Regions from separate parts of the Nonomuraea sp. NPDC050451 genome, predicted to be linked through region 1. Evidence: riboswitches for the same ligand, from Rfam matches in the RefSeq annotation. Region 1 holds a riboswitch; the other holds the start of a gene.
The links. A riboswitch is a leader RNA that binds a small molecule or an ion and turns the genes downstream of it on or off. The one in region 1 is predicted to bind glycine.

Region 1 (4,457 bases):
GCAGACGTCGCGCTCGCCGTGGCCGTTGGCGCGGTGGTAGGCGCGGATGGCCAGCAGCCCGGCGAACTCGCCCTGCGAGCCGGCGTTCGGCTGGATGGAGACGCGGTCGTAGCCGGTCACCTCGGCCAGCCAGTCCTCCAGCGTGCCGATCAGCTCGCGGTAGCCCTCGGCCTGGTCGTCCGGCGCGTACGGGTGGATCGCGGCGAACTCGGGCCAGGTGATCGGCTCCATCTCGGTGGTCGCGTTCAGCTTCATGGTGCAGGAGCCGAGCGGGATCATGGAGCGGTCGAGCGCGATGTCCTTGTCCTGCAGCTTGCGCAGGTAGCGCAGCATGGCGGTCTCGGAGCGGTGGCTGTGGAAGACCGGGTGGCTGAGGTAGCCGGACTCGCGCGCCAGCGAGGCGGGCAGCGCGTCCGCGTCGAGGGCGAGCACGTCGCCGCGCTCGACGCCGAAGGCGGCCCACACCTTGGCGACCTCGGCGGCGCCGGTCTTCTCGTCGCAGGAGATCGACACGTGGTCGTCGTCGACCCGCCAGAGGTTCACGCCCTGCTCGACGGCGGCGGCGACCACTTCGGCGGCCCGGCCGGGCACGCGTACGAGCACGGTGTCGAAGAACTCGCCGTGCACGACCTCCAGGCCCGCCTGGCGCAGCCCGCCGGCCAGGGCCGCGGCGTGCCGGTGCACCCGGTGGGCGATCCGGCGCAGCCCCTCGGGGCCGTGGTAGACGGCGTACATGCTCGCGATGACGGCGAGCAGGACCTGCGCGGTGCAGATGTTGCTGGTGGCCTTCTCGCGGCGGATGTGCTGCTCGCGGGTCTGCAGGGCCAGCCGGTACGCGGGGTCGCCGTCGGCGTCCACCGACACGCCCACCAGGCGGCCGGGGAGCTGGCGCTGCAGGCCCTCGCGTACGGACATGTAGGCCGCGTGCGGCCCGCCGAACCCGAACGGCACCCCGAACCGCTGCGAGGACCCGATCGCGATGTCGGCTCCCAGCTCGCCGGGCGCGGCCACGAGGGTGAGGGCCAGCAGGTCGGCGGCGGCCACGACGAGCGCGCCCGCCTCGTGCGCGGCGGCGGCCACGGCGCGGAAGTCGCGCAGCCGCCCGGACGCGCCCGGGTACTGGACGAGCACGCCGAAGCACTCGGGCAGCTCGCCCTCGAGGGTGTGCTCCACCAGCGTGATGCCCAGGGGCTCGGCCCTGGTGGCGAGCACGGCCTTGGTCTGCGGCAGCGCGTCGGCGTCCACCACGAACACGCTGCTCTTGGACTTGCCCGAGCGGCGGGCCAGGGTCATCGCCTCGGCGGCGGCCGTGCTCTCGTCGAGGAGGGAGGCGCCCGCGACGGGCAGGCCCGTCAGGTCGGAGACGACGGTCTGGAAGTTCAGCAGCGCCTCGAGGCGGCCCTGCGAGATCTCCGGCTGGTACGGGGTGTAGGCGGTGTACCAGCCCGGGTTCTCCAGCAGGTTGCGCCGGATGACGGCGGGCGTGATCGTGTCGTGGTAACCCAGGCCGATCATGGAGGTGAGCACGCGGTTGCGCCCGGCCAGGGCGCGCAGCTCGGCGATGGCCTCGGCCTCGCCGACGGCGGCGGGCAGCTGGAGCCGGTCCTTGGCCCTGATGGCCTCGGGGACGGCCACGGCCACCAGATCCGCCACGGACTCGAAGCCCACGGCCTCGAGCATGCGCTGCTGCTCGGCCGCGGAGGGGCCGATGTGCCTGGACGAGAAGGGCGGAGCTGACAGGTCGGTCATGGACAGTGCCTCCTGAGGCTATGGAGACCGGCGCCGTGGCGCGGGCGAGTGCCGGATCTCCCCCTCTGTCAGCGCGGCGACGCCGCGACCTGAGAGCTTCACCCCGGGACTGGGGCTTGCACCGTCGGTGAGGCGCGCCTGGCGGGTGCGCCTGCTTTCCAGAGTTGCCTCACCCGAGCGGTACAGGGTGCCTGAGAGATTCCGGGGAGGGTTGCTCCTTCGGCGCCCTGAGACCCGGGGGTCTCAAGGACTCTCCCGCACGGGGTCGTCAGCCTTGCTGTCCTAGATTACAACCCTCCGCGTTACGCATGAATTTCCCCGGTAACGCGTTATGTGCGGATTGCCCGGTGGGCCGCGTCCTGCGGCCCACGGCAGGAGGGGGTGTGCTAGCTGAGGCGCCGCGCGCGGCGACGGCGGGCGAGCTCGTCAGCGGGGTGGTCGGCCGGGACGGTGTCCTCGACCGCCGCTCGTTCCCCCGGCAGCTCCGCGAGGGAGCCCTCGACCTCTCGCCAGACCCGGCCGAGCGCGATGCCGAACACGCCCTGACCGCCCTGGAGCAGGTCTATCACCTCGTCGGCCGAGGTGCACTCGTAGACGCTGACGCCGTCGCTCATGAGCGTGATCTGCGCGAGGTCGGCGACCCCGCGGTCACGCAGGTGCTGCACGGCCGTGCGGATCTGCTGCAGCGACACCCCGGTGTCGAGCAGCCGCTTGACGACCTTGAGCACCAGGATGTCGCGGAAGCTGTAGAGCCGCTGGGAGCCCGAGCCCTGCGCGGCTCTTATCGTGGGCTCCACGAGGCCTGTGCGCGCCCAGTAGTCGAGCTGCCTGTAGGTGATGCCGGCCGCCGCGCAGGCCGTCGGCCCGCGGTATCCGATGTCCGCCGGCAGCGTCGCCGGCTGTTCGTCGAAGAGCAGGCCCTGCTCCCCGGCACGCTGCCGCGCGCTCTCGCGCCGAACCGGATCTTCCTGGCCGGCCGTCTTTCCCTCGCCGCTGCTGACCGCCACGCGGACCTCCGGCTTTCTCTCATCCCGTGGCCTGATCTGGGGGTTCGTAAAGGGCGACCACGGGTTTCACTTGCACCGTAGGACCGTGACCATGCTCAGTCAACGATCCGGCTCGGCGCGTCGTGAAGCGTAAATGCACCGAAATACCTACCCCGCCCTGCCGAAGTCTTCGGGAGTGATCGTGTCAAGGAACTCCCTGAACTTCTCCACCTCGTCTTCCTGGTCGTCCGGGATGATCACCCCGGCCTCCTGGACGACCTCCTCGCTGGCGAAGATGCGCGCTCCGGTGCGCAGGGCGAGCGCGATCGAGTCGGACGGCCGCGCGCTCACCTCCACGCCGTTGGAGAACACCAGGTCGGCGAAGAAGATGCCGTCGCGCAGGGCGACGATGTTGACCGCTCGCAGGCCGACACCCAGAGCGCTCAGCACGTCTCGGAAGAGGTCGTGGGTGAGCGGCCGCGGCGGCGGCTCCTCCGCTTGGGCCAGAGCGATGGCCGTCGCCTCGGTCATGCCAATCCATATAGGAAGGAACCGCTCCCCGTGTGCCTCCTTGAGCAAGACGATCGGCTGATTTGTGGGCATCTCAACTCGAACGCCCACGACCTCCATCTGCAACACGGGCTGCTCCGTATTCCTGACCGGTCACCCGGCACAGCTATTTGCGGGTCGCTACTGCTGACTGGCTACTGCAATTCAACGTAACACCCGGCGGGCATGGAATGCGCCTCCGCCTCCCAGCTCGCCAGGGTCTCAACGCCCCAGCACGGACCGGATCCCCGACCGCACAAGGGATGCGTGCAGGTCGAGCAGGAGTGTGGAAAGCTCCCTGGCGACCTCGTCGGCCTCCCCGATGGCGCCGGGGGCCCGCCTTTTGAGTATGGGGGCGACGGTCTGCTCGACGAGCCCGCACTCGCGCTCGGCCGCCGCCTTGACCGCGCGCAGGTGGCGGGCGTGCAGGCCGAAACGGGCCAGCGCGCCGACGCTGCGGGCCACGTTGAGTGCCTCCTCGTCGTAGCGCCTGGCCACCGGGGCGAGCAGGCCGTAGTCCTCCAGCTCGGTGAGCGTCTCGTCGTCGATCCCCGCCGCCTCGAGCAGCTCGGCCCGGCTGAGCCGGACCTCCTGCTTCTCCTGTACGGCGCGCGGGCGGCCGAAGCTCTCGGCCATCCTGTCCTTGATCACCCGCAGCGGCAGGTAATGGTCGCGCTGCTCGCGCAGGATGAAGCGCAGCTGCTCCACGTGCAGGTGAGTGAACTTGCGGTAGCCGGACGGGCTGCGCTCGGGCTCGATCAGCCCCTCACCCTCCAGGAAGCGGATCTTGGAGATCGTCACATCGGGGAACTCGCCCTGAAGGAGCGCGAGCACCTCCCCGATGCTCATGTGAGAGCGTGCCGCCTGGGAGGTCATCCGACCTCCCAGGACGGCGCGTCCACGAGTCGCCCACTTGGCCCGATCATGCGCCGGCGTGAGTCCGCATCAGGAAGACGAGGCGGAACTTGCCGATCTGCACCTCGTCTCCGGAGTGCAGAGGGACCTCCTCGATGCGCTCCCTGTTGACGTAGGTGCCGTTGAGGCTGCCCACGTCACGCACGGAGAACTGGCCGCCGGGATGGCGGTAGAACTCGACGTGGCGGCGGGAGACCGTGATGTCGTCGAGGAAGATGTCGCTCTCCGGATGGCGACCGGTCGTGGTGAGGTTTTTGT
Region 2 (4,457 bases), on a different contig from region 1:
GCTTCAAGCAGTCCGGTCTCGGCAGGGAGCTCGGCCCTGACGCCCTGGCGGCGTTCACCGAGACCAAGAACGTCTTCATCGCATCGGAGTGAACAGGTGACTTATATGCGGCGTTTGCAGGATCGGGTGGCCGTCATCACCGGCGCGGGCAGCGGCATCGGGCTGGCCACGGCACGCAGGTTCGCCGAGGAGGGCGCCAAGGTCGTCTGCGTGGACGTCGACGAGGAGGCGGGCGTCAAGGCCGCGAACGAGGTCGGCGGCCTCTTCGTCAAGGCCGACGTCACCGACGAGGACGACGTCGTCAGGATGTTCCGGACGGCCTTCGACACCTACGGCAGCGTGGACATCGCCTTCAACAACGCCGGCATCTCGCCGCCCGACGACGACTCGATCCTGGAGACCGGCATCGACGCCTGGCGCCGGGTCCAGGAGGTGAACCTGACCAGCGTCTACCTCTGCTGCAAGCACGCCATCCCGTACATGCGGCGGCAGGGCAAGGGCTCGATCATCAACACCGCGTCGTTCGTGGCCGTCATGGGGTCGGCGACCTCGCAGATCTCCTACACGGCGTCCAAGGGCGGCGTGCTGGCCATGTCGCGCGAGCTGGGCGTGCAGTTCGCCCAGGAGGGCATCAGGGTGAACGCGCTGTGCCCCGGGCCGGTGAACACGCCACTGCTGCAGGAGCTGTTCGCCAAGGACCCGGAGCGGGCGCAGCGGCGGCTGGTGCACATCCCCGTCGGGCGCTTCGCCGAGGCCTCGGAGATCGCGGCGGCGGTGGCGTTCCTGGCCAGCGACGACGCGTCGTTCATCACGGGTAGTGAGTTCCTGGTGGACGGGGGCATCTCCGGCGCCTACGTCACGCCGCTCTAGCTCTGGTCCGGGTTCTCGGGGGTCATCGTGCAGCGTCCCGTCATCGGCATCACGTCGTACGTCGAGCCGGCGAAGTTCACGGTCTGGGACATGACCGTGGCGCTCCTGCCGTACATGTACGTGGAGCAGGTCGTACGCGCCGGCGGGCAGCCCATCGTGCTGCCGCCGGCCGGCGAGCCGGCGCAGGTCGTCGGCCGCCTGGACGGCCTGATCCTGGCCGGTGGCGGGGACGTCGATCCGGCCCGGTACGGGCAGGAGCCGGGGGATCAAACCGGCTATATCCGCAAATTTCGGGATGAGGCCGAGTTTGGGCTGATCGCGGCGGCCCTCGACGCCGGCCTCCCCTACCTCGGCATCTGCCGCGGCCTCCAGGTGCTCAACATCGCCCTCGGGGGCAGCCTCCACCAGCACCTCCCCGACGTCGTGGGACACACCGGCCACTCCCCCGCCCCCGGCCGGTTCGGCCCGCTGCCCGTCACGCCCGTCCCCGGCAGCCGCCTGGCCAAGGCGCTGGGCACGGAGCCCGTGACCGTCCCCCACTACCACCACCAGGCCATCGACCGGCTCGCGCCCGGCCTCACGGTCACCGCCACCGCCGATGACGGCACGATCGAGGCGGTCGAGCTGGACTCGGCCCCCTTCGCCGTGGCCGTGCAGTGGCACCCCGAGGCGGCCGAGGACGGCGCCCTCTTCGAGGCGCTCGTGGCGGCCTGCTGACCGCTCTCACCCCACGGGTCTGAGCACGCCGTTCAGGGCCACGGCCCCGGCTCCGTGCCTGGCGTCGAGGTCGCGGCGCTGCTCGTCGGTGACCACCCAGACCTGCGCGTTCACCTGGTTGCTCCGCACGCCGGACGACACCGAGACGAGACGGTCGCCCAGTTCGGCCTGGACCTCCCGCTGGATCGCCTCCAGCTCGCTCTGGCTGCGCGCCGCGCCGCTGACGCACAGCGCGCCGCCCCACACCTCGCGGATCCACGCCTCGCGGCCGGACAGGTCGCCCGTGAACTTCAGGTTGAGCACCAGCCGCCGCGGGTCGTTGGCCTCCGGCGACTCCGCGGGGAGCCCCTTCATGTAGCTCTGGTCCAGCCAGGCGCCCGCGAACTCCCCTGCCGTGCCGGCCCGCGCCAACGCCTGGTCCAGCGCCTGCTGGGTCGCCTTGGCGGGATCGACGGGCCGCCAGCCGCCCTCCGGCGCCGGGCACGGGCTGGTGAGGTCCTCCTCCTGAGCGGGGGCCGACTTCGCGGGAGCGCCCGGCGGCTCGGTGAGCGTCAGTCTGGTGCCGTCCCAGGTGCCCACGACGCGGTACCGGCCCCACTTCACGCCGCCCTGCGACTCGTGATCCACCTTGCCCCAGTCCCAGCCGACGACGTCAGGACCGCCGCACTGCGGCGGCAACGACTCCATGACCATCATGCACAGCTGCGGGCCGTGCCCGCCGCCTTCGAGCACCGTCAGGTTCGCCTCATAACGGGGCGGGGACGCGGCCTCCGATGCGCCGCAGCCCGTGAGGGCCAGGGTGGTCAGCAGGCCGAAAGCCGTCGTTCGCCGATTCATACCCCTTCGACGTCACCACCCCCCGGAGTGGTTCATGAGCGATCAGAACGCGACAACAACCCCATCACGGCACTAGGCTGACGGGCATCACCGGCGAAACCGTGCGGGAGAGTGCCCTGACAGCCGGTCAGGGTCCCTGAAGGAGCAAGCCCTCCCCGCAAACCTCTCAAGGCAAAGGACCGCGCGGACGCCGGACGGGAAATCTGCCACGCTTCCCGTCCGGAGGTGACCTCTGGAAAGCAGGCCCGCGGGGCCTCGCCGAAGGTGAAAGTCCGGCAAAACTCGGGCGAAGCTCTCAGGCATCGATGACAGAGGGGGAGGATGCTGGCATCCAATCCTGTGCAGAGGTGCGACAAATGTCCCGATCTACACCGCTACGAGACGTTCACGAGAGCCTCGGCGCCACGCTCACCGACTTCGCCGGGTGGCTCATGCCGCTCCGGTACGGGAGTGAGTCCGCGGAGCACAACGCCGTTCGCCAGGCGGCCGGGCTGTTCGACCTCTCCCACATGGGCGAAATCTTCCTGACCGGGCCGCAGGCCGGGCAGGCGCTCGACTACGCGCTGGTCGGCCACCTGTCGGCGCTGGCGACAGGGCGGGCCAGGTACACCATGATCGTCAACGAGCGCGGCGGGGTGCTCGACGACCTCATCGTCTACCGGCTCGACGACGACGAGTTCATGGTCGTGGCAAACGCCTCGAACTACGAAAAAGTGGCAAAAGAGCTGATTGAGCGGTCGAAGGCGTTCGACGTGCTGGTCGAGGACCGGTCGGACCAGTACGCGCTGATCGCCGTACAGGGGCCCCGATCCCAGGAGATCCTCGCCACGCTCACCGACGCCGACCTCGACGGGCTCAAGTACTACGCGGGCCTGCCCGACCTGGTCGACGGGCGGCAGGCGCTGATCGCCCGCACCGGCTACACCGGCGAGGACGGGTTCGAGCTGTTCGTCGCCAACCAGGACGCGGTGCCGCTCTGGCACGCCCTCATGGCGGCGGGTGAGCCGTACGGGCTCAAGCCCGCCGGCCTGTCCAGCCGCGACACCCTCAGGCTCGAGGCCGGGATGCCGCTCTACGGCAACGAACTGAGCGCCGAGCTGACCCCGTTCGACGCGGGGCTGGGCAGAGTGGTGAAATTCGACAAGCCGGGCGACTTCGTCGGCCGGTCGGCGCTCGAGGCGGTCAAGGACGACCCGCCCCGGCGCCGGCTCGTCGGCCTGGTCGCGCGGGGACGCCGGGTGCCGCGCCACGGCTACCCGGTCACCAAAGACGGCGCCGTCGTCGGCGAGGTCACCAGCGGTGCGCCCTCCCAGAGCCTGGGCAGGCCCATCGCGATGGCCTACGTGGACACCGGCGCCGAATCAGGCCTGGCCGTGGACATCCGGGGCAGCCATGAACCTATGGATTTGGTAGAGCTGCCCTTCTACAGGAGGAACAAGTGAGCAACATCCCTGACGACCTGAGCTACACCAAGGAGCACGAGTGGGTGGCCGGCCTCGACGACGGCCTCACCGTGACGATCGGCGTCACGGCCTTCGCCGCCAACTCTCTTGGTGACGTCGTCTTCGTGCAGCTCCCCGACGTCGGCTCGACCGTGGAGCCGGGCGACTCCGTCGGCGAGGTGGAGTCGACCAAGTCGGTGAACGAGATCTACACCCCCGTCGGGGGTGAGGTCGTCGAGGTGAACCAGGCCGTGGTCGACGACCCCAGCCTGGTCAACAGTGACCCGTACGGCGATGGCTGGATGTTCCGGGTGCGCGTCGAGGGCGACGCCGAGGACGTGCTCTCCGCCGAGGAGTACACGGCGCTCACCTCAGGCGATTCCTGACCTTTTTGCCGGGGCCCTGCGCGGGGCCCCGGCCCCAGCATGAAAGGCGCCATCAATGGCGATCAGCGTCTTCGACCTTTTCAAAATCGGCATCGGCCCGTCGAGCTCCCACACGGGAGGCCCGATGGCGGCCGCGCACAAGTTCGCCCGCGGGCTGCACGACGACGGCCTGCTCTCCCGGGTCACGCGGGTCGAGGCCATCCTG

Region 2: linked by a shared signal. The riboswitch ahead of gcvT (glycine cleavage system aminomethyltransferase GcvT) and the one ahead of gcvP (aminomethyl-transferring glycine dehydrogenase) in region 1 are both predicted to bind glycine.

What each region holds. Positions count from the first base shown of each region.
Region 1 covers NZ_JBITHZ010000011.1:120,562-125,018, forward strand. Annotated here, with positions in the region: gene gcvP (aminomethyl-transferring glycine dehydrogenase) at 1-1,749, opposite strand, end outside; glycine riboswitch at 1,918-2,017, opposite strand; gene ACIBI9_RS30920 (MerR family transcriptional regulator) at 2,136-2,756, opposite strand; gene ACIBI9_RS30925 (bifunctional nuclease family protein) at 2,904-3,374, opposite strand; gene ACIBI9_RS30930 (MerR family transcriptional regulator) at 3,507-4,133, opposite strand; gene ACIBI9_RS30935 (FHA domain-containing protein) at 4,207-4,457, opposite strand, start outside.
Region 2 covers NZ_JBITHZ010000013.1:206,527-210,983, reverse strand. Annotated here, with positions in the region: gene ACIBI9_RS34540 (aldehyde dehydrogenase family protein) at 1-92, shown strand, start outside; gene ACIBI9_RS34535 (3-oxoacyl-ACP reductase) at 106-870, shown strand; gene ACIBI9_RS34530 (gamma-glutamyl-gamma-aminobutyrate hydrolase family protein) at 898-1,587, shown strand; gene ACIBI9_RS34525 (hypothetical protein) at 1,594-2,424, opposite strand; glycine riboswitch at 2,519-2,616, shown strand; glycine riboswitch at 2,647-2,746, shown strand; gene gcvT (glycine cleavage system aminomethyltransferase GcvT) at 2,781-3,866, shown strand; gene gcvH (glycine cleavage system protein GcvH) at 3,863-4,252, shown strand; gene ACIBI9_RS34510 (L-serine ammonia-lyase) at 4,308-4,457, shown strand, end outside.